Regions from separate parts of the Aliiglaciecola sp. LCG003 genome, predicted to be linked through region 3. Evidence: predicted binding sites of a transcription regulator. Region 3 holds the regulator's gene; each other region holds the start of a gene.

Region 1 (6,075 bases), 1.7 Mb from region 3:
GGGCAAGTATCTATAACCAGTTCAGCCATGTTGAGATTTTCTCGTAATTGACCAAAAAACAATATCTTCATAATTAATCCGTACCTTCCATATCGTGCTCGGCTAACCAGTGGCCTGTTTTACCACCTAACTTTTCAGACACCTTAATTCCCCCGATCTGCATACTCGGATCTACGGCTTTGCACATATCAAAAAGGGTCAGAGCCGCCACCGAAACTGCGGTCAGTGCTTCCATTTCAACACCGGTTTGCCCAGCCAGTTTACATAGGCTTTTGATATGTACTTTGTTGTGTTCGGGATCCGGGCTAAATTCAACGTTTACCTTGGTTAACATTAGTGGATGACATAAAGGGATAAGCTCAGAGCATCTCTTAGCCCCTTGTATACCGGCTATGCGGGCTACGGCAAAGACATCGCCCTTGGCATGACGCCCAGTGGTGATCATGTCTAAAGTATGGGCTTGCATTTTTACAAATCCCACCGCCACTGCTTGTCGCTGACTGACCACTTTTTCAGTCACATCAACCATGTTAGCTTGCCCTTGCTCATCGATATGACTCAGTTTTTTATCATCGGCCATTGTTATCCCCTACTTTGACAAAAATCTGTACCACTGCTTTTCAAATGCATCACAAAATTACAGGGCTTATGGGTACTATCTAACTGTTGTTGTAAAATCCCAGTCCAGGCGGTTTTACATGCACCTGTTGAACCAGGTAAACAAAAGATAGCGGTTTTATTGGCCATACCCGCTAGCGCACGAGATTGAACTGCAGAGGTGCCAATTTCTTGATATGAAATTGCCCTGAATAACTCACCAAAGCCTTCTATATTTTTATCAAATAACACAGACAATGCTTCTGGGGTCATATCTCGCTGAGTAAATCCTGTACCACCAGTGCACAACACAACTTGCACATTGGGGCTGTCTATCCACCCTGAAACCACAGCCCTTAAAGCATATTTGTCGTCTTTCACGATACGCTTTTCAACTAGGTTATGGCCTGATCTTTGGGCTGCAGTGACTAAGAAACGACCCGAGGTATCTGACTCTTCATCACGGCTGTCTGATACGGTAAGCACCGCAATATTTAGCGGCTGAAATTCTACATTTGCAGGCATGTTAATTCCTCTTTTCAGGATTGTTTTGCATTTCGAGGCTAAACCGTTGCCACTGCTCCGGTGTATTTAGATTAAAAAACTCATCCCCCTTTGCCAGCCACGTCGGCATTACTAACTTATCAGCGCCCAATGCATGCAGTAGAGCGCGCAGCGAACGGTCTTCACTTTGTATAGACTGCTCTAGCTTAGAATACAAAGCATCATTAATAACAAGACACAGGGGTAAAAAAGAGGCTTCAAAATAGCAGGTGTTTTGGCACGCAAGGCTTTTGTTATAAAGATATTCTAAACTTTCCGGCGATAACAATGGCATGTCTACGGGAACGATGAGCATAACAGATTGATTAGTAATTATTTGATGATTCAACACCGACCATATTGCTCCCAAGGGGCCTTTGTTTGGCACTATATCCTTGCAAGCGCCGTCTATGTCATTAGCGCTGACTATTATTTCACTAACATTTGCCCGTTTCAGTACTAGTTTCGCTCGTTCTAGCAAGGTCAGTCCATCTTTCGATAAGGCCGCTTTATCCTGCCCCATTCTGCTAGATTGGCCTCCTGCCATTACTAGCCCTAATACATTGGCTAGAGGGGGAGTCATATGTGATTGGTTCACGCTAGTGATTGCATGCTTCACCATCAGCCTCCAAGCATGGCCAAATGTTTAGTGCCTCCGGTATAACCTTTGTCTAACCAATGGGTCGCTTCCTTATTGGTTAGCATTGATGTTAATGCTGCCACCAATGACTCACTGCTGCTAGCGTCCAGAAATGGTCGAATATCAAGACCTTGATCGGCAAACAAGCAAAGATGTAATTTACCTAAGGCACTTATTCGCAATCTATTGCAACTAGCACAAAAATCTTTGCCATAGGGCATTATCAAGCCTATCTTTCCAACAAAGTCCGGATGAAAGAATTCTTGTGCAGGACCTGCGGCTTTATCTTTTACTACTTGGGTCCAGCCTTGAGCAAGCAATTGCTGCTTAATCGGCTCCCCAGCTACATGGTTCTGATTAAAGAACGAAAGGTTATCTCCTGTTTGCATCAGCTCAATCAAACGAAAGGTAACAGGTTTATCTTTGACCCACTGCAAAAATTGAGATAAATCATTGGCGTTATACTGGCGCATCAAAACCGCGTTGACTTTAACCTCTATACCAAGGGAAACCGCTTGTTCAATGCCGGACAAAATAACGTCCAATTTATCGTGGCCTGTAATTCGCTCAAACATTCTGGGATCAAAGCTATCGATACTCACATTAAGTGCGGTTAATCCTGCGTCTACCCAAGTACTAATATGCTGGTCTAACTTGAAACCATTGGTGGTGATGGCAACTTTTGCAATCCCTTGCGTGTCAGCACATAGGCGAATGATCTCAGGCAGGTCTTTGCGTAGAGATGGCTCTCCTCCTGTGATGCGGATTTTACTCGTCCCTAAAGCAGCAAAACCATTTACTATGCGCTTAATTTCACTCACCGACAGAAAATCACGCTCCGACTCGCATTGATAACCATCAGGGAGACAATAGTCGCACTTAAAATTACATACATCGGTAATGGACAGGCGCAAATAATGGAAGCGTCTGCCAAATTTATCTTCTAACACAATTAACACCTTTCCAAAGCCATCTTCGACCGAATTGCCGAACAGGTAACGGGAGGCAAACACATTTCTACATTTACCCTGGCGATGTGATATCCATCGCGGCCAGACATACATATTCCCTAATATGAGAACTTAGCAGGTAAGGCTCGGAGTCATATTTTTAAATTAATTATTTGATAATACTCCTACTCAATTTAGTCACACTTAATCTTAAATAGTTTCAAAAGCATTTAACCTCATATCACGGAAGAAAGGCAACCCTTTGCTCAAACTTATCTTTTTTAAATCTTACCTTAGTGGCCTATCTAAAATGGCGCAACAGGACTATTTTTTATCTATTGGCATAAATGTTGTAACTGAACCAGTACCGCTACTCACTGTTTAATTCATTATTGACAGATAAGGATAGAGTCATTGCAATATAAAACTGGCGATAGACAGCTAATAAGTGATTTCTGTAAGTTACACGCATTGCCAGCGTCTTTTGAGATGACTGCGTCAAAATGGTTCATACCCCTGATAGAAAATATAGCAACGCACCATCGCGGTGCAAAAAGACCCATTTTTGTGGGTATAAATGGTTGCCAGGGCTCAGGTAAATCCACACTTAGTGCTTTTATCAAATTCTATTTATCGACGCGAACCGAGCTCAATGTTATCTCTATCTCATTAGACGACTTTTACTATTCCAGCAGCGAAAGACTGGCCTTGTCGATAAAAATTCATCCCCTATTAGCCACGCGCGGTGTACCTGGGACCCACAACACCGTATTAATCAAACGCCTGTTTGATAAAATTGTCGAACAAGCTTTTGACTACACCCTGCCCCAGTTTAATAAAGCAACTGACAATCCAGTTCCATTTGATTTGTGGCCTAAGGTTGAACGACCTGTGGACATTGCACTCATGGAAGGATGGTGTTGGGGTATAGAGCCTCAAAGTATTGATGCTCTGCGCTTGCCGATCAATAAATTAGAAGAAAACGATGATCCTATGGGCGTTTGGCGCTCATTCGTTAACCGTCAATTGAAACAAGAATATCGACCATTGTATGCCTATATGGATATGTGGGTGATGCTCAAAGCCCCGTCGTTTCAGAATGTTTTAGGCTGGCGAATAGAACAAGAGCACCGACTCAAGCAGGCACTGCTACCCCAATGTAGCGATAACCAAGCCTTAAAGGGTTTGATGGATGATGTGCAAATAGAGCGATTTATTGCCCATTACCAACGTTTGACTGAACACGCTCTAAGCACATTAGCACAACATTGTGATCTAACGTTTAGATTAGATAATAACCGCCAAATCAATAAGGTAATCACTAAGTCATGAAAAAGCAGTACATCGTTTTTACCGACATGGATGGAACTCTTCTAGACCATAATTCCTACAGCTTTGAACCCGCAGTCAAAACCCTTGCCCATCTCCATGATTTAAATATACCGGTGATCCCCAATACCAGCAAAACCTTTGATGAGCTTATCGATTTACGGCAGAACATAGGTCTAACCGGCCCTTTCATAGTAGAAAATGGCGCGGCCATTCATATTCCCCATGGCTTTTTTGCTAAGAAACCATCCGATACTCAATGGCTAAATAATCATTGGGTTAAGCAATTCACCTCACGCAAGAGTCATTGGTTAAGTTTGCTAAACAGTGTCAAAGCTGACTTCGAAGGACAATTTACGCACTTTTCCCAGATGAGCATTGCACAAATCATGGCCAACACAGGCCTATCTGAGCCAGAAGCACAGCGCGCGGCTAACCGTCAGTATGGCGAACCTGTTTTATGGCTTGGCAATGAACAGCAAAAACATGACTTTATCGAAAGCCTTCGAAACATAGGGGCTAGACCTCTGATAGGAGGACGCTTCATCCATATCTCAGGTGAGTCCAATAAAGGCAGTGCACTTGAGTGGTTAGTTCGAGAGTTCGAGCGTCAATATCCAAGTCATTCGTTTATTTCAATAGCACTAGGAGATGGGCAAAATGATGCAGATATGCTTGATGCAGCGACGATTTCAGTCAGGATCAAGTCACCCACCAACCCTCTACCTCAATTACACAAAACTAAAAATGTAATTACTACTAGCTTAGAAGGGCCCGAGGGTTGGTCCCAAGCCATTCAACATATTTTAAATACACCTCTTTAGGAGACGATATATGGCCGATTTCTATCAAAATGGCATTACCACTACATTACACAATTTAGCGAAACGTCCTATCGAAGAGATTGAAAATGAGTTGGTTAAATTTTCAAAAAAACGCCCACTAGGACTGTTACTCCCTTCCTTATTCTCTGAATTAGAAGGGATAGCGATGCCCAATATAGTCGATAACATACAACATGTACCCTACTTGAATGAGATTGTTATAGGTCTGGATCGGGCTGATGAATCACAATTTAAACATGCATTGAAGTTTTTTCAAAAGTTACCCCAACATCACCGAATCTTGTGGAATGATGGGCCACGGTTAAAGGCTATCGATGCTGAGTTGGCTGAAATGGGGTTAGCCCCGAAAGAAATGGGTAAGGGAAGAAATGTTTGGTATTGCATGGGCTATATTCTATCCACCGGTCGCTCCGAATCCGTTGCACTGCATGACTGTGACATTCTGACCTATGACCGCAGTTTATTAGCCAAACTAATTTATCCGGTAGCCAATCCACAATTTAATTATGAATTTTGTAAGGGGTATTATGCCCGAGTGGCCGATGGAAAAATAAATGGTAGAGTCTCAAGATTATTGGTTACGCCGCTGCTGCGAGCCTTAAAAAGAACCGTTGGCAACAATGAGTATTTGGAATTCATGGACAGTTTCCGTTATCCCCTAGCAGGAGAATTTTCATTTCGCCGCGACGTCCTAAATGATATTCGCATTCCCAGCGATTGGGGATTAGAGATTGGGGTATTGTCAGAAATGCATCGCAATTATTCACACAATAGATTGTGCCAAGTTGATATTGCCGAAAACTACGATCATAAACACCAAGATTTGTCATTACACAATGACCAAGGTGGACTGTCGAAGATGTCAATTGACATCACCAAAGCACTATTTCGCAAACTTGCCACTCAAGGCTTCACCTTTACAACTGAATCATTTAGAACACTCAAAGCAACCTATTTTAGGATCGCACTAGATTTCATCGAAACCTATCATAACGATGCCATAATGAATGGTTTAGTGCTGGATATTCACAGCGAAGAAAAAGCCGTTGAGATGTTTGCCCAGAATATAATGAAAGCCGGTCAAAGCTTTTTAGATAACCCTATGGAAACCCCCTTTATTCCAAGCTGGAACCGAGTTGTCAGCGCGGTGCCTGATATTTTGGATCGGTTA
Region 2 (6,075 bases), 910 kb from region 3:
CGCGATGGCTTATTGGACCTTACATGGTTACCTGTAGTGGAATCCACCAGCGAGCATATAATCAGTTTATCAGAACTGGCTCTTTCGGGTTTGTCCGAAGACTTTACACCTGAGTCGGTCAAGCACTGCACTGCACGTCGTATTCGGATCAGGTCAACAAGTAGCATTAGCTATGTCATCGATGGCGAAAACTACTCTGATGATCAATTGGAAATCCACGTCAATCCATCTTCGCTAAATATACTTGCGCCGAATTTGGATCCACAAGTAGAACAGGAATCCACCGAATGAAACTAGAAGCACTCGACAATTTTTGGGGCCTAATCAACGAAAAGCTGCAAGTATGGCTAGAAGCTAGTATTAAGCATCTACCCAACTTTATTGTGGCCATTGCCATCGCAATCTTTTTTGCTATCGCAGCCCGGTACTCAAGTAAAATGCTACGCAACGTGCTTGGTAAAACCATGGAATCCAAGCAAATTGCTGATCTTTTGGCGTCCATATTTAAAATTATCATTCTGGTAATTGGGCTCTTTATCGCACTGGATTTTTTAGGTTTATCTGGCACAGTTAAGTCGTTACTTGCAGGCGCAGGGATTGTTGGTTTAGCCATTGGATTTGCATTTCAAGATATGACTGAAAACCTGATTGCCGGGATTGCAATGGGGGTTAGAAAACCCTTTATGATTGGTGATGTGATCAAAGCGGAAGGCGTATTCGGCACAGTTAAAACCATTAACCTGAGAAATACGTTAGTAGAGACCTTTTTCGGCCAAGAAGAGGTAATACCAAATAAGATTTTATTCAGAAATATTTTAACCAATTATTCAGTTAATCGAATTCGTCGCCTAGAAATTCCTTTTGGCATCTCTTACGCTGATGACCCTCAGAAAGCCGCAGATGTGGTAGTTGAGAAAATTAACGAGTGTGACTTCGTGATAAAAAAAGATGAAACCGCGGTATTTGCAGAAAGTTTTGGTGATAGTAGTGTCAACCTATTGTTGTGGTTTTGGATTGACTATCCTGGCGGAACGGGTTTCATGCAAGCTCGCCATGAAGCCGTAACTCTGGTAAAAAAAGCCCTTGAAGAAGCGGATATTCTTATACCTTTCCCCATACGGACTTTGGATTTTGGTGCCAAAGGAGGCGAAAAATTGAATACCATGCTGTCGCAGAAAAAGGCAGAAAGTGCTTCAGACAAAACTGAATCTAAACAAAAGCCACAGGCTGACTCTGTTGATAATGCTGATGACCAAGACGATGGTGAGGCATAACCCCTGGTATATTCCTAGCCACAAGCACTGAAAAATTCGGCTTGTGGTCTAGGTGACTGGTTAATCTGCAGCGTCACGACAAGATTCACTGGGCAATTCAAATTCAATAGTAGTGTGAGCCAATTGAAAGGGCTGAAGAGAAATTAACACCTCATGTTTGAGCGCTATCAATTGTGCCCCATCCAACAAATCATTCAAAACCAAATGGGCTGTTAGTACATGGTTCTGACCATCTAATGACCAGAAATGCACATGGTGGACATCCACCACCTTGTCCAGCTTCAATAGCGCATCCAACAGTGTCTGTTGAGTTTGGCGATCAGGCGAAGCTTGTAAAAATAGCGTGACCGTTTGTTTCAGACTGCGCATAACATTAAATAGAATAAAAAGTGTGAAACCGATAGATAACAATGGATCAAGAATAGGCCAATCCGCAAACATCAATACCACTGATACGATGAATACTGCCGCCCAACCTAGGACATCTTCGAATAAGTGCCAATTTAGTACTCGTTCATTTAACGTTTCCCCACCACTGAGTTTATAGGCGGCAAAACCATTCACCGCCATGCCGAAAATAGCCATTAGCAGCATGCCCTCGGTATGTGGCATTTGCGGCTCAGCCAAACGGGGCACTGCTTCAAATAATACCCAAGCAGAGCCGAAGATTAACACTACGCTATTTATCAAGGCACCTAACAAGGAAAGCCGTTTATAGCCATAGGTGAAATTAGAACTTACTTGCTTTTGACCTAACTTATTTAAAACCCAAGCCATACCTATAGAAAGACTATCACCGAGATCATGAACCGCGTCAGCCATAATTGCGGTGCTGTTGGTTAACCAGCCACCGATAAACTCGATAATAGTGAAAGATACATTGAGAAAAAATGCCCAACCGATCCGCTTAGATGACGTATTGTGAGCGTGATGATGGTGGCTGTGCTCATGCTGATTATTGTGGTTGTGCATCTATCGATTTCCTTTATAACAACGGCGAAGCCTGGCGACATTCCAATTAATAATATGCCTAAGAATTCGTTGGTACACGATTTTTCTTAGTCCCCCCACATTAGTACCTTGTTGAGCATAAAACACATCTGGGGCATCAAATACACCAAAATCATCCGCGATGCCTTCTTTTTGAATAAAAGTATCCTGCCCATTCCAATTCACAGGGGGAGACGATAAATTTAGCGTTGCTATCCCAAACCCACAGAACCTGCCAGATTGACGGGCAAACTTTTGCTGAATCGCAGTCAAATAATTTATATCTAAGATAAATCCTTCCAAGTTAACCCAACGGTCTTTAAACCAGACTTCTACCCAACTATGCAAAATTTTGGTTGGCGCAAAAGGCAATATCCACGCTGGTATAGCGCCCTTTTGTAAGTTCTGATGGATGGTAAAGCCATGAAACCTACAGGGAATACCTAAACTTCGCAATAGAGCCATGAGCAGGGCACCTTTAGTGTTGCATTGACCGTATCCGTCTAGCATTACTTGACTGGCAGGAATATCATCATTTTCATTGTAACCAAATTGAATTTCATCTTTTACATATTGATATGCGGCACCAATTTGTTCAAATTGATTTAACCCCCGCCAATTTCTAGAGGACACTAGCTTGGTAAAAAGTGGGTGATGAAAATCCAAAATAGGTGTTGTTTGTATGTATCTAGCCTGATCCATATTTGTACTCCTTGTAGATGAGTGATTCTAAAGAATATTGAATATGGTCAATGTAAACCCTATAGTAACTATAGGGTCAAACATTAAAAGTGCATTATGAAAATTGGTCAACTGGCTAGAAAGACGGGTTTCTCAGTGCAAACCATCCGTTATTACGAGCAGCAAGGTTTGCTGAGCCCGGCAGCGCGTTCCGAGAGTAATTACCGCTTATACGGACCACAAGCGCTGCAACAATTGGACTTTATCAAGCATTGTCGCAGCCTGAATATTTCCCTTCATGACATCAAGAAAATGCTCGAAATACGTCAATTTCCGGAAAGAAGCTGCGAAGCTATTGATCATATGATGGCAAATCATTTGCACAAAGTCAGGGTCAGAATTAGAGAGCTAAACAGTTTAAAATCTTCCCTCGCGAATATGCTAAAGACCTGCCAAGGTGAAAATGCAGTGGGTGAATGCGGGATTTTGAGAACCCTTGATCGTTAGATAATAATTATATTAATTAGTGATTCAATCATTTTAGTTACCTAGTAAAGCCTTGACTCTCGGCCAGATGCCGGACCAATATTAAAACGTAGGATTATATCAGCACAAGCAAAAACACCCACTAAAGGGTGGGTGTTTTCATTACTGAATAATAAGCTAGTAATTAGCTTTCGATTTTCAGTTTATCAATGACGTTAATTACGTCGTCTGTATTTTTAGCAATGGTTATCGCAAGGTCACGCTCTGCGTCTGACTCAACTTCGCCGCTAAGTGTGACGGTACCGGCATCGACTTCAACCTCGATGTCTAGCCCACTCACTTCAGACTCGAATAATAAACGTGTTTTTACTACGGTTTCAACCTTAGAATCCTTCAGCGCCTGCATACTGGACTCATCCATATCCTCCTCGGCCACTACGGTAAGTTGATTGTTTACGTCCTTAACACCATCAAGTGACATGATCAGCTCTGTTGCCAGTGCCTTGTCAACTTCGCGGTCGACCTTACCGGTAAGTGTTACAGTTCCGTTTTTCACATCAGTATCAATATCAAATGAATCTAAGTTGCCGTTGATTAACAAGGTCGATTCAGCTTTGCCATCAATCCAAGCGTCCTTGGCAGTATCTGTCCAAGAGTTCTCTGCGCTAGCTGATGATGTACCTAATACTACTGCTACTAAAAGTGATGTAATTGAGCGTTTCATAATAATCTCCTTTTTTACGTTCACAATAATACAAGCCAAATTAATGCCAACTCACAAACCTTTGATTTCTAACGAAATTTAAAAACTCCCACCAAGACAATACAAACCAAGCTCGAAATTATTACTAAGTAAATTGTAAATAGTGCAGACTCATCAACCCCATAATCAGCGTCTAACAGCGGGCCTGGGTCTCCCCTAAAAGCGCATAAAGCAGATAGGCAGATAGCTAATTTCGTTGGTAGAAATGAAGTACATTGCGATGCCTGTCCATGTAACGCTTTCTTAAATGAATGGAAAGGTCGTTGCCGAGATACAAAATATCGCTCTCAGGGTGAGAGCGCTAAGCATACATGGATGTATTCACTGCGATTTGTAGATTGGTGATGACCTTGAAATGAAGTAATTAGCGATGCCTGTGCATTCAGCGGAACTTGTGTGGTGCGAAAACAGTTTTGCAAAACCAGCAACCAGACTTAAAAATCACTGGCTAGATTAGCTAAAATCGCGTTTTGCTTTTAAATCATCTATTCGCTTTTGCAGATCTTCACGATCACCTTGGGACAATGATTGTTTATTTTGAATTTCCTCAATCATTGATAATTGCTGGTAAACGAAATTTTCAATTTCTGTCTGCTGAGCTACATGCTGTATGTTGCGCAAGCTTTCAATCAACCTGATAGTGACAGCCACACTTTTAACCCCATACTGCCTAATCTGGTCAAACGCAGGTTCTGCAAGTTGTTGATAAACTGTAGGCTTAGTTACTACCCGTAGATTTTTATGCTCATCGAAATGGCATGATTGGGGAAAGGTTTTAAGTGACAAACTACAAAGCACCGCAGACAATTTATCCACACAAGTTATCGCCGTGTAGGGATCGTTAATACCAGGGGAAAGGCTTCTAACTGCAATTTCAACTAGTTGGTGTATTGCATATTCAGGGTCTTGAACCGGAGTACGATTCGAGCCGAATAAAATTCCCTTTAGTAGAGCCGTTGGATCAAATGAAAGTTCAGCTAGTTTTTGGTGTATCGATAACACTGCAATACCGGGAACCACAAAATCCCCTGGTGAATGATGTATTTCAACCACGATATCGTGCTCACAACTTAATTCTGTCAAAAAGTGAGTATTTAACGCCTGAATATAACCACTTTTATCAGCGACCACTTCAAAACGATGTGGATAATCTTTTTCTACTTGAACAATTGAAATACGCTCTGGCTGTGTTTCACTTGAATCAGGAAATAAACGATCTATGTTGTTTTGCAAGCTCTCATATACTTGATCAACCACATTGTCAGCTTGAATAGACCGCGCAACATGATGGATGAAATAAATTAGAAAGGCAGTCCCCACAAAGGCAAAAAACACAGCAACATAAGTTGATGCACCGGGTATAAAACCACTTTGCAGTTGATCTCCTGAGCCTTGTAAAATCAACAAACAGTATATAAATGTTGATATGAATACCCCTAGAACCACTTGAGTACCCTTATCCATCATAAAATTACGGATAAGTCTGGGGCCAAATTGAGATGATGCTAAGGTAAGGGCAACCACAGTAATTGAAAATGCCACTGTAGTGGCGGTAATCATTGCGCTAGCGATGGTAGTCAGTAAAGCCTCTACTGATTCGGCGGACACCTCGTATAAAAACGCGAGATACTTAGGCGATTTTTCAGCGCCCCAATGGTCAAAGGCTAGTAATATTTTTGCAGACAGTGTTGCTGCACAAACCATAAGACTTGGCAAAAACCAAAAACTGGACTGCAACGAATCCCATATTTTCAACAATCGTGTGTTCAACGAGGATCCTCACAGAATAAAAAGGTTTGATTGAGTATAGTCTGAATAGTTTAACAGCAAATATACTGGTAAAAACAACTTACCAGTATACACACTCTGACAAGCGCTACT
Region 3 (6,075 bases):
TCCATTAAATCGCTAATCGACAGCTCGGGTAACGCAGTAAGCAGTTTGGTTACCGCGACTGTACCGATTAAGGTGTCATTGCGACTGACCACATAAAAGGTATCGGTACTTTCTGGTATTTCACCTCGCAAGCGCAGATATCTTAGTATTACTTCGATAGTGACATCAGCACGCAGGGTGATGGTGTCGGTATTCATAATAAAGCCGGCAGTATCCTCTCCATAAGATAGGGCTTTTACTGCGCGCAAACGATCTTGCTCGTCCATGGACTGCAGCACATCATTACTGACCGATTGTGGCAGGCTGCTGAGGGTTTCGGCCAAATCATCGATGTCCATATCTTCAAGGGCATCGACCACTTTTTCTGGCACCATTTGACCGATAATGCCATTACGGACATCCTCTGACAGTTCTTCGAGAACATCACCGTAAAAATCAGGGTCAAGCATCTGCCACAACTCGTACCTAGATTTGGTCGGAGTTGATTCAAGCAGTAGGGCTATATCACTAGCAGGCATATCGTGAAGCACTTTGTGCACATGCACAAAACGGCCACTACTCAAGGCTTGATTAATTGCCTTGAGCTGTCGTTGGGCGTGCTTAACTTCTAGGGCTTCTGCCATGAACCTACAGCTTGATGAAAAGATTAAACTTATTAATAGTTTAGTGGAGTAAGGGAGTCAGGTCAGCAATTATATTAGCTTCTGCATCGTTTGTTTATATTTTTGCAGGATGAGCTTATTCTTGTTCGTTGAATTTTTCGACAATCAACTTTTCAATGGCTTCCATAGCAATTTCTGCATCTGGCCCTTCGCTGATCACAGTAACCTCGCGGCCCTGATAACTTTCTAACATCATCAATCCAAGCACACTGACAGCGGAAGTGCTTTTTTTACCTTGTTGCAAGGTGACTTCGGCATCAAATTGGGTGGCGAGTTTAACCAGTTGAGTCGCTGCTCGGGCGTGAAGGCCGAGTTTGTTGACGATAACCATTTTCCTTTCACAACGGATCAACGGTTTAATTCTCGGTGACGGATCTGAACATCTGGATGGGACGCCCCAAAGGTCTTGGCTAAGGATTCGGCCACAAATACCGAACGATGTTGACCCCCAGTGCACCCGATAGCTACTGTCACATAACTGCGATTGTTACGTTCTAGGTGGGGCAGCCATGTGGAGATTAAGTTTTGGATTTGCCAAATAAATTTAGTCACTATAGGTTGAGAGCCAAGAAATATTTCAACCGCAGCATCAAGGCCCGTAAGATGTTTTAAATCCGGCTCCCAGTGTGGGTTGGGTAAGAAGCGGGCATCAAACACATAGTCGGCGTCTTTAGGGATCCCGTACTTAAAGCCAAATGATTCAAATACCAATACTAATCTTGAGCTCTTTTTACCTAAGATACGTTCACGAACTAATTCAGCTAGTTGATGTACCGATAATTTATCAGTATCCAGGTATAAATCGGCTCGCTCAGCGATAGGCGCTAATAGCTGTCCTTCGGCTTGAATTGCATCAGACAAAGATTTGTTCTGGCGTGAAAGAGGGTGCAGACGACGGGTTTCGCTGAATCGTTTTATCAGCATATCGTCGCTGGCATCTAGATAGACAATGGTCATATCCCAAGTGGAGGGTAAGTAGTCAAGTATCTCTACTAATTCCCCCGGGATCTTAGGTAAATTCCGTACATCGATACTGACTGCCACCTGATCGTATTCGTCCACCACTGTGTGAGTAAGGGTGGGTAGTAAGTTGACCGGAATATTATCAACACAGTAATAACCTAAATCTTCTAAGGCCCGCAGAGCGATAGACTTACCTGAGCCAGAACGGCCACTTATGATGATCAATTTCATCCAATGATTGCCTCATACAATTGCCCATCAGTCTCGCATTTTCGGAGTACTTTAAGGACTTCCTTATCACTGAGTCTAGTTGCTATGGTTGCCAAGGTTTGCAAATGCCCTTGGGCTTGTTCTTCAGGAACCAAAATGGCGAAGAAAATGTCAACCGGACAATTATCTATAGCATCAAAGGCTATAGCGGGTTTACAGGTTATTAATATGGCCAAAACCTTATCAATGCCTTGCAAACGGCCATGGGGTAACGCAATGCCATTACCAATTCCAGTGCTACCAAGTTTTTCACGACTTAACAGGCTCGTAAGTATATCGGTTTGATCAATGTCGGGCAGCTTTTGGGCTGCGAGTTGACTGATGATTTCTAATATACGCTTTTTGCTCGTCCCCTGAACTGCACAGCTTGTGCAGTCAGGAGTAAGTATGTCTCTAATTTCCATTAAGATTCAAATTTTAGGTTAATGGCGCTTAACTTTTTCCTTATGCTTGATCACCTGTCGATCAAGCTTGTCAATCAAACTATCAATAGCCGCATACATGTCGTTATGCTCAGAAGTGGCGAAAACTTCGCCTCCTGTCATGTGAACGGTTGCTTCGGCTTTTTGATTGAGTTTCTCGACATTTAGGATTACATGAACATTGTTTATATGGTCAAAATGTCGTTCTAACTTAGTAAATTTCGTGTCTACATAGTCTCGCAATGAATCTGTAATTTCTACATGATGGCCAGTAAGGTTAATTTGCATAAAGCGTCTTCCTTCTGTTGATGAGCCTACAGCAGGCTCTTGCGTTGATTAGACGGTGGGATCGAAAGAGACTCCCGATATTTTGCTATGGTCCGTCGGGCAACCTGTATACCTTGGTCAGCCAACAGTTGAGCAATTTTGCTATCGCTTAATGGTTTCGTCGTAATTTCAGACGCTACCAGCTTTTTAATCAGAGCGCGTATGGCGGTAGATGAACATTCTCCACCTGAGTCAGTCGCCACGTGGCTTGAGAAAAAGTATTTTAATTCAAAAATCCCACGGGGTGTATGCATATACTTTTGCGTAGTTACCCTTGAAATGGTTGATTCATGCATGTCGACCATTTCCGCGACGTCATTTAACACCATAGGTTTCATCATTTCCGGGCCGTGCTCGAAAAATCCAATTTGCTGTTGAACGATACAATTGGCCACTTTTAACAAGGTATCATTTCGGCTTTCAAGGCTTTTAATAAACCATTTGGCTTCTTGCATATGAGAACGGATAAATTGGCTGTCACTGGTATTTTTGGCACTACGGCTCATTGCTGCATATTGCTGATTCACGTTTAACTTGGGCAAGCTGTCTGGATTTAATTCGACTTGCCATCTGCCACTTTTTTTCATTACCGTTACATCAGGAATAACATATTCAGGCTCACCAATAAGTAATGCACTTCCAGGACGTGGATTCAATGTTTGCAACAAGCGCATGGCTTCCCGTAACTCTTCTTCTTTCAAACGCGTCTTACGCATAAGAGTACGATAATCTTTACTGCCGAGAAGTTCCGCATGCTCACCAATTAATAATTTAGCCTCAGCTAACCAAGGTGTGTCCGCTGAAAATTGATTGAGCTGAATCATTAGGCATTCTTGTGGGGAGCGAGAACCTGAGCCTATGGGATCAAACATTTGAATGCGCTTGAGTACGCATTCTACTTCGTCAAGCTCTACTTCATCATCATCGAGACTGGCTAACACCTCTTCGGTGCTCATGGTTAAATAGCCAGATTCATCAATTGAATCAATAATTGCGGTAGCGATGGCGATATCTAAATCGGAAAAATGAGTGAGGCGCATTTGCCACAACAAATGATCTTGGATGTTGTCTGTGGTTTCACCTTGAAATATTTGGTCATCATCACCACCACCACCGCTGATGGAAGCCGGAGCGGAAGACGCGCTAATGTAGTCATCCCAAGTACTATCAATGGGTAATTCGTCAGGTAAATCGTTTTTCTCTAATGCCTCATTTGTGTCCATAGTGTCGGCACTTGCAGAGATAATCTCGTCCGCTTCGTTACCATTATTTTCAGCTAATGCAGCGTCACCGCTAGGGCCATCAGAGCCTTCTTCTATCTCCAATAACGGATTAGACTCAAGCGCCTCTTGTATTTCCTGTTGGAGATCAAGGGTCGACAGTTGCAGCAATCGAATAGCCTGCTGAAGCTGCGGAGTCATTGTGAGTTGTTGGCTAAATTTTAACTGTAACGAGGGTTTCATTTATTTTTTAAGTTCTTACTCAGTTAGCCAGAAAGCTGTGGGTTAAATTCTTGATACCTTAACTATAGCTTGAATTGCTCACCAAGGTATACATCTCTCACTTGTTGATTATTTAATACTTCTTCTGCGGTGCCTGATGCGATCAGTTCACCATGACTTACTATATAGGCTTTTTCACAGACATCCAAAGTTTCCCGAACATTATGATCCGTTATTAACACCCCAATACCTCGCTCGCGCAAGTGTTGAATAATCTTTTTTATATCATTTACCGAAATAGGATCAACACCAGCAAAAGGTTCATCAAGCAGAATAAACTCGGGGGATGCAGCCAAGGCCCTGGCAATTTCAACTCGTCGTCTTTCGCCACCAGACAGGCTCATTCCTAAACTGTTTCGAATGTGGTTAATATTGAATTCATCTAACAAAGAATCGGCTTGTTCTTCTCGCTGTGTAGCGCTTAGCTCTTTGCGGGTTTGCAAAATAGCCATAATATTTTGATACACAGTAAGCTTGCGAAAGATGGACGACTCTTGAGGTAAATAACCTATACCTTCGCGGGCTCTGATATGCATGGGCTGAAAGGTCAGTTCTTTCTGATCAATCATGATCTCGCCTTTATCCAAGGGCACCAAGCCCACTATCATATAGAATGTAGTGGTTTTACCCGCGCCATTGGGACCCAACAAACCGACAATTTGTCCAGTGGACACCTCTAAGCTAACGTCGCGTACTACTTGTCTAGATTTGTACGCTTTGGCTAGATTGGTTGCTCTTAAGGTAGCCATTAAGGTTTTTTATCCTGTTCAAGTTGCTGCTCAGATTCTTTATCATCTGATTTTTTGCGTAAACTGTCCGGCTGAAAAATCGCGGTTACTCCACCTTCACCGTTGTCGCTGCTCTCTGCTACCAGTTGTTCCAGTTCCATATTAAAGATAATCGACTCACCCTTAACTAAACTACTATCCTGATTCAGCTCAGCATTTCCAGAAAGGGTTAGGGTTCTGCTACTGACTTCATATTTGATTTCATTCGCAGCGGCACTTATGGAGCCTCCATCATCAAGTTTCTGGGTATACTTGGCAGGCTCTCCTCTGGCGATGAAAATTTCTTTGCCTTCCCCTAGGCCGGCAATGACTTCTACTTCATCCGCTAAAATCTCCAACGAACCTTGAGTGATTTTGACATCTTTGCGAAAAATGGATGTTTTGGTTTTGCCATCAAAAAAATTAGATTGAGAATCGACTTTTATGGGCAGTTCAAAGTCATTTTCGTCAGCTAATGAAACTTGGCTGCTGGCGATGAAAAATATTAGTGCACTAGCGCGGAGCATATTGTGTTTGGACATGATCTTTTAACTCATATTCTTGTGTGGCTAAGTTTGCTGAAAAGCCATTGCTCATGACAACAAAATTTTTGCCGTTAATTTGTACTGGTTGATCTGACATCATGGTCTTGTCTCCCAGATTAATTTCTAAAAATTGAGTCTTGATGGTTTGGATAAATCCACTTTCGTCCAAGCTGCGGATTTCAACATCAGTTTCCAATTGAATTCGGTTGTCGTCGTACAAGGTTCCTTCTGTCGCCTCAACATGCCAAGGGTTTTGTTGATCCGCCACATATATGGTGTAACGTGGCTGACTAAAGAGTGTGAAACCTAATAACTGATAATGTTCCATCTTTAAGGCAAATACTTGGTGATTAATTTCACCAAACTCATTGTACAAAGTACTGCGCATGTTACGTGCTTGATAGTTAGGTCGCCAAGACTCTTCGTTAGTTTCATTGGTGTTTTGTGGATCTGCGCTCATCCAGCTTGGTACATAAATCAATAAGACCAACAAAAATAATAGGCCGATACTGATAGTTATTCGACTCATGTGCTACTTCCGTAGACATGATTTAACTTATTATTGGCGAACAAAATCAAATCGCACACTTCACGCACGGCCCCAGCGCCACCATAGG
Region 4 (6,075 bases), 1.3 Mb from region 3:
TTTGAGTTGTTTTTGTTATTGCCATCTGCGTCTTTACGCTCAATTTGCTCAGTACCTTTACCTTTGCGGGTATTCGGGCGTTCGTTACGATTACGATTATTGCGCGGATTGGTATTACGACTGCGCTGAGGCTTTTTCGATTCGGGCTTAACTTCTTCTTTGCTTTCAAATAAACCAGAAATCCATTTTGATAATTTCTCTACCACACCAGGCTCAACAGCTTTAGTTGCTGAAGGAGCTTGTTGTGGAGACGCTAGCCCTTGTAGTACAGGCATTTCACGAGGCTTGACTTCTTGGGTCGGTCTACCTACTTCCGAAGATTGCACGTCCATTAAATCAATGGCATAACTCGCCTCTGTAACTGTGTCATCTGGACGACGACGGGTAACTTGGTAGTGTGGCGTTTGTAGATTTGGATTAGGAATAACCAAAAGCGGCACACCGTGACGTTGTTCGATACTTTGTATCGAGCGACGTTTTTCATTTAACAGATAGGTCGCCACATTAACCGGTAACTGAGCTTCTATTTGTCCAGTGTTGTCTTTAATGCTCTCTTCTTCCATGATGCGCAAGACTGATAGTGCCAATGACTCGGTTCCACGAATATTTCCGTGGCCACTGCAGCGAGGACAAACAATATGTGCAGACTCACCTAACGATGGACGTAAGCGTTGACGAGACATCTCTAACAATCCAAAACGAGAAATACGACCTAATTGAATTCGTGCACGGTCATGTCGTACCGCATCTTTCAAGCGATTTTCAACTTCGCGTTGATGGCGAACAGGGGTCATATCAATGAAATCAATCACTACTAAGCCACCGGCATCGCGCAAGCGAAGTTGACGAGCAATCTCATCCGCTGCTTCTAGATTGGTATTAAAGGCTGTTTCTTCGATATCTCCACCCTTTGTCGCGCGGGCGGAGTTGATATCAATCGAAATCATTGCTTCAGTTGGATCGATAACAATAGAGCCGCCAGACGGCAAGCGAACTTCACGTTGGAAGGCCGACTCAATCTGGCTTTCGATTTGGTAATGACTAAACAAAGGCACGTCGCCTTGGTAAAGTTTTACACGGCTTGCAAAATCAGGACGCACCAATTGAATATGTTGCAATGCCTTTTCGTAAATATCAGGCTTATCAATCAGGATTTCACCTACATCGCGACGCAGGTAATCGCGAATTGCGCGAACAATCACGTTGCTTTCCTGATGTATAAGGAAAGGGGCAGGTTTGGTCTCAGAGGCTTCAAAAATTGCTCGCCAATGGGTAATAAGTACACTTAAATCCCAGGCTAATTCTTCGTAAGATTTTCCAACTCCAGCCGTTCTAACAATCAAACCCATACCATTTGGTAATTCGAGTTTGCTTAATGATTGCTTTAACTCAGTGCGCTCATCCCCTTCGATACGACGAGATATACCGCCGGCTCTTGGGTTATTGGGCATTAAAACTAGGTAACTTCCAGCCAAACTAACAAAAGTAGTTAACGCAGCACCTTTTTGGCCACGCTCTTCTTTATCAATTTGGACAATGACTTCTTGACCTTCTTTAATCACGTCCTTAATGCTAGGACGTCCGTCAAATCGGTAACCTTCAGGGAAGTAAGTTTTGGCAATTTCTTTTAGAGGAAGGAACCCATGGCGATCAGCGCCATAATCAACAAATGCAGCTTCAAGGCTAGGTTCTACGCGGGTAATGGTACCTTTGTAAATATTGGCTTTCTTTTGTTCATGTCCGGGGCTTTCTATATCTAAGTCGTATAGTTTCTGACCATCGACTAATGCAACACGCAACTCTTCTTGCTGAGTCGCGTTGATTAACATTCTTTTCATGTATTAATAACTCGGTTTTATGGCACCGAGCGCGGGGCATAAAGAATTGCAATTTACCGGCATATGATCTGTTGGTGATATACAATCTCACGACTGGATAACAGGTCGAAATCGCGTCGGATACTCACAACAGCATGAATGGTGGTGTGATTTCATCGAGGATTTTGCGAATTACCTTATTCATTCGGTAATGCACCCCTCAGGCGTAACGCAGCGCCTTAAAATAACGTGTGTTCTATTTTTACAAACGGACCCATTTTTTCAATGTGGCCAGTTTGTTGCCAAATTCAATTCTTTTTAACCTGCGATCGGTACATTTTATTGTCTATCGCATGATGATTTTGGGGATTTGCTTGCTCAACGTTTCGAAAAAATACTCACTTCGAACGCAGCATTGCACCTTTGTGTTAAACGAAAATTTGTTTCGCTGGTGCTTGATCAAATCCAATCTTTCATCGCATTGTTTTATGACCAATTTGTTGGTCTCACTAAAACGCGCGGATTATCTCACTAAAGGCGGTTGTCTGGCAAGTAATTAAAATTCTAGCGCATATTTAACGAAATACGTTAGAATACGCGCATTATGACTGATAAATCTTTCGACAAAGTACAATTTATATCCATAGAACCCGACCTTGATGGGCAAAGAATTGATAATTTTTTGCGCACCTTGTTAAAAGGTGTACCCAAAAGCCTTATTTACCGTATTTTACGTAAAGGGGAGGTGAGGGTAAACAAGAAGAGAGTCAAGCCGGAATATAAACTCCAAGGTGGCGATGAAATACGTCTTCCGCCTATTCGTGTTTCCGAACCTCAAGCAGGGCCTTCTGTTAAGTTAGATAAAGTGGCAACACTTGAATCGCACATTTTGTTTGAAGATGATGTGTTAATTGTCGTCAACAAACCTTCAGGCATGGCCGTGCATGGGGGAAGCGGTTTAAGTTTTGGTGTTATCGAAGCCTTGCGCGCCTTGCGCCCTCAAGCAAAATTTCTGGAACTGGTTCATCGCTTAGACCGCGATACATCGGGTTGTTTGTTGATTGCAAAAAAACGTTCTGCGTTGAAGCATCTGCATGAACAATTGCGTAATAAAACTGTAGATAAACGCTATCATGCCCTTGTTGCTGGTAACTGGCCTGATAATCGATTCAAAGTCAAAGCGCCACTCATGAAGAATATTCTTAAATCGGGTGAGCGCTTAGTATCTGTCTCACCCGAAGGGAAAGAATCAGAAACCCGATATCGGGTATTGGAGCATTTTGAACAGGCATCTTTAGTGGAAGCCTCACCAATAACTGGACGTACTCACCAAATACGTGTGCATTGCCTACATGCTGGTCATCCAATCGCGTGCGATGATAAATATGGTGATGATGATTTTGCCCGCAGCATGCATGCCGTTGGATTATCTCGACTTTTTCTACATGCCTATACATTAGCTTATATACATCCTGTCAGCGAACAACGTATGACGCATACCGCGCCTTTGGATAAACGCCTTACGCAAACTTTAAAACGCTTAAGACAAGATTAATTCTTTTATTTTCACACTTCTACTCGTTACAGTCAGTTGCTTCTGACTGTAACGAGTAATAATTTCATATCCATGCTGTAATTTATTCCTATCCCCATTTATGGTAATTTGCACAAACCCTTATAATTATTCAATTAATCCTTTTTATACAATTACTTAGGCTTATTTTAAAAAGTTGGCACAAGTTTAGCTTTATTCTAATCATACGCAGGTCGCAGTCTTATAAAATTCAATAACGAATTTCATAAGTATCTTTTAAAAACTAAGGAGATCATTATGTTAGGTTGGGCATTAACATTTTTTATTATCGCAATTGTAGCAGCATTGTTTGGTTTTGGTGGCATCGCAGGTGCCAGTGCTGGAATAGCAAAAATCTTGTTCTTTGTATTTTTAGCATTACTCATTCTGTCTCTAGTGGTCAACGCTATCAGAGGTAGAGGACCAACGGTCTAGATTAAATCTTCGTAACATCAGTTAAGTGTTCCTTAAGCTTCTCCCAGAAGCAAACTCTTTGGGGGGCGTCAAGCCCCTCTTTTTTCTCTCCGACACCTTTACAAAACATCGATGCCAAACTCATTGAGTAAATCACACAGTGCTATCAGTGGCATTCCGATTAGACTATTTGGATCTCGTCCCTGTAAATCTGAGAACAAGCAAATTCCCATTCCTTCACTTTTAAAACTGCCAGCACAATCGTAAGGTTGTTCTTTATGTAAATAATTTTCTATTTGATGCAGCGTTAGGTGCTTAAATGTCACTTTGAACTCTTCCACGACTGAACGTTGTCTACCAGTTTGCGCATCGATGACACAAAGCCCAGTATAAAAAATCACTGTTTTGCCACTGCTGCGCACTAATTGTTGCACTGCGTTGGTATGGTTCTCAGGTTTTCCTAATATTTCATTGCCTAGTGCAGCGGTTTGATCTGAACCAATTATAATGCCACTAGTATGATGTCTTGCTACGGCGCTAGCTTTTTCTACGGCCAGCCGTTGCGACATTGCTCTGGCAGTTTCGTTTAAAAGAGAATATTCTGCTATCTGAGGGGACTGACAAGAAAATGGCAGTCCTAATTTTTCGAGCAATATTTTACGATAGGGTGAAGTTGATGCGAGAATAATTCCCATGGGCGTCCTTTTTCTTAACTTACAGCTAAAGTTAAGCATAATTGACTCCCCAACGACAACATTTTCCTTTGACTAACGATGCGACAATCTATATTATGCGCGCCCTATGCAGAAAGTGAAATTACCAAAGTTAATTGATCCCGTTCAAAGCGCAACAAAACGCTCTGATTATAAGGGTGTTATGATGTCTTCCGAAATGGATAGATTGACTGGGGTAGTGGCCAGCATTGCTGACACTATTGATGTTGAAATGAGATTCGATAAAGACGCGCAGGGTCTGAACTTTTTTCAAGGTCATATGTCAACAGAGGTGGAGCTGATCTGTCAAAGATGTGGCGATACATTCGCTCATTCGATTCAGGCAACATTTTGTTATAGCCCAATTAAAGGCGATGAACAGGATGCTGCTAATGAATTACCGGAGGTTTACGAACCGGTAGAGGTCAATGACCATGGAGAAATCAATCTACTTCAATTATTAGAAGACGAATTGATATTATCTTTGCCCATTGTAGCCCTTCATGCAGAGGAGGATTGCAAAGTTAAGCGAGATGAAATGCAATTTGGTGAGATTGAACCGGCCGATGAACGTCCAAACCCTTTCGCGGTTTTGAAAGAACTTAAGCGAGACTAGGAGTAAAGTAATGGCTGTACAGAAGAACAAGAAAACTCGTTCAAAGCGTGGCATGCGTCGTTCACATGATGCACTAGGTAGCGCGTCTTTGTCTGTAGATTCAACATCAGGTGAGACGCATCTTCGTCATCACGTGACTGCTGACGGTTACTACAAAGGCAAAAAAGTTATCGCTGATTAATTAGCAATGACTTTGAGTCGTCTAACGATTGCGTTAGATATTATGGGGGGCGACAACGGCCCCCATGTTACCCTTCCTGCTGCCATAAAAGCACTGCAAGAAAATCCCAACTTATTTTTAATTCTATGTGGCGATGAAAAAATCATCGGTGATGTAGTTTCTCCCTTAGCGCACAACTTACAAAATCGAATTCAAGTCCAACACTGCTCAGAGCAAGTTTCTATGGACGAACGCCCCACATCTGCTCTACGTAATAAAAAAGATTCCTCAATGCGTCGTGCCCTTGAATGGGTAGAAAGAGGCGATGCCGATGCTTGCGTCAGTGCTGGGAATACTGGTGCGCTGCTTGCAATGGCTTATTACGTATTAAAAACCTTACCTGGAATTGACCGTCCGGCTCTGATCTCTACCTTGCCTACTAACACGGACCATAAGGTGTTTTTTTTAGATTTAGGCGCTAATGTCACTTGTGATTCCGAAACACTTTTTCAGTACGCTGTAATGGGTTCGGTGCTGGCTGAGCAAGTTGCAGGCATTGATAACCCCAGAGTGGCACTGCTGAATGTGGGTGAAGAACAAATCAAAGGTAACGATCAGGTTAAGTTTACCGCACAACTCTTAGAAAAAGCCGCGGGAATAAACTACACCGGCTTTGTTGAGGGCAATGATTTATTTACCAACTGTGCAGATGTAGTGGTGACAGATGGCTTTGTAGGCAATATTGCGCTCAAGTCTTGTGAAGGCTTGGCCAAGTTAGTGCT

What was found. The regulator sigma-54, encoded in region 3, starts transcription at its own class of promoters, with help from an activator protein. The targets are predictions, from matches to a motif close to GTTGGCACGNNNNTNGNNT.
Region 1: QR722_RS08880 (kinase) is a predicted target of sigma-54. The motif match lies at 3,068-3,086, and genes of this name have one in related genera.
Region 2: QR722_RS00980 (BON domain-containing protein) is a predicted target of sigma-54. The motif match lies at 4,188-4,206, and genes of this name have one in related genera.
Region 4: QR722_RS10260 (DUF1328 domain-containing protein) is a predicted target of sigma-54. The motif match lies at 3,547-3,565, and genes of this name have one in related genera.

The regions. Positions count from the first base shown of each region.
Region 1 is NZ_CP128185.1:2,057,292-2,063,366, reverse strand. Features, by position in the region: gene moaD (molybdopterin converting factor subunit 1) at 1-71, opposite strand, end outside; gene moaC (cyclic pyranopterin monophosphate synthase MoaC) at 74-580, opposite strand; gene moaB (molybdenum cofactor biosynthesis protein B) at 583-1,122, opposite strand; gene mobA (molybdenum cofactor guanylyltransferase) at 1,124-1,738, opposite strand; gene moaA (GTP 3',8-cyclase MoaA) at 1,762-2,730, opposite strand; molybdenum cofactor riboswitch at 2,721-2,894, opposite strand; gene QR722_RS08880 (kinase) at 3,145-4,062, shown strand; gene QR722_RS08875 (HAD-IIB family hydrolase) at 4,059-4,883, shown strand; gene QR722_RS08870 (glycosyltransferase family protein) at 4,894-6,075, shown strand, end outside.
Region 2 is NZ_CP128185.1:228,696-234,770, reverse strand. Features, by position in the region: gene QR722_RS01005 (diacylglycerol kinase family protein) at 1-291, shown strand, start outside; gene QR722_RS01000 (mechanosensitive ion channel family protein) at 288-1,274, shown strand; gene QR722_RS00995 (cation diffusion facilitator family transporter) at 1,335-2,246, opposite strand; gene QR722_RS00990 (transglutaminase-like domain-containing protein) at 2,247-2,966, opposite strand; gene QR722_RS00985 (Cd(II)/Pb(II)-responsive transcriptional regulator) at 3,063-3,452, shown strand; gene QR722_RS00980 (BON domain-containing protein) at 3,616-4,155, opposite strand; gene QR722_RS00975 (DUF2254 domain-containing protein) at 4,648-5,964, opposite strand; gene QR722_RS00970 (hypothetical protein) at 6,071-6,075, opposite strand, start outside.
Region 3 is NZ_CP128185.1:3,725,682-3,731,756, reverse strand. Features, by position in the region: gene mgtE (magnesium transporter) at 1-623, opposite strand, end outside; gene QR722_RS16245 (HPr family phosphocarrier protein) at 739-993, opposite strand; gene rapZ (RNase adapter RapZ) at 1,011-1,856, opposite strand; gene ptsN (PTS IIA-like nitrogen regulatory protein PtsN) at 1,853-2,299, opposite strand; gene hpf (ribosome hibernation promoting factor) at 2,318-2,605, opposite strand; gene QR722_RS16225 (RNA polymerase factor sigma-54) at 2,632-4,107, opposite strand; gene lptB (LPS export ABC transporter ATP-binding protein) at 4,170-4,895, opposite strand; gene lptA (lipopolysaccharide transport periplasmic protein LptA) at 4,895-5,440, opposite strand; gene lptC (LPS export ABC transporter periplasmic protein LptC) at 5,427-5,987, opposite strand; gene kdsC (3-deoxy-manno-octulosonate-8-phosphatase KdsC) at 5,984-6,075, opposite strand, start outside.
Region 4 is NZ_CP128185.1:2,377,926-2,384,000, reverse strand. Features, by position in the region: gene rne (ribonuclease E) at 1-1,829, opposite strand, end outside; gene rluC (23S rRNA pseudouridine(955/2504/2580) synthase RluC) at 2,422-3,372, shown strand; gene QR722_RS10260 (DUF1328 domain-containing protein) at 3,649-3,825, shown strand; gene QR722_RS10255 (Maf family protein) at 3,924-4,499, opposite strand; gene yceD (23S rRNA accumulation protein YceD) at 4,606-5,133, shown strand; gene rpmF (50S ribosomal protein L32) at 5,144-5,314, shown strand; gene plsX (phosphate acyltransferase PlsX) at 5,327-6,075, shown strand, end outside.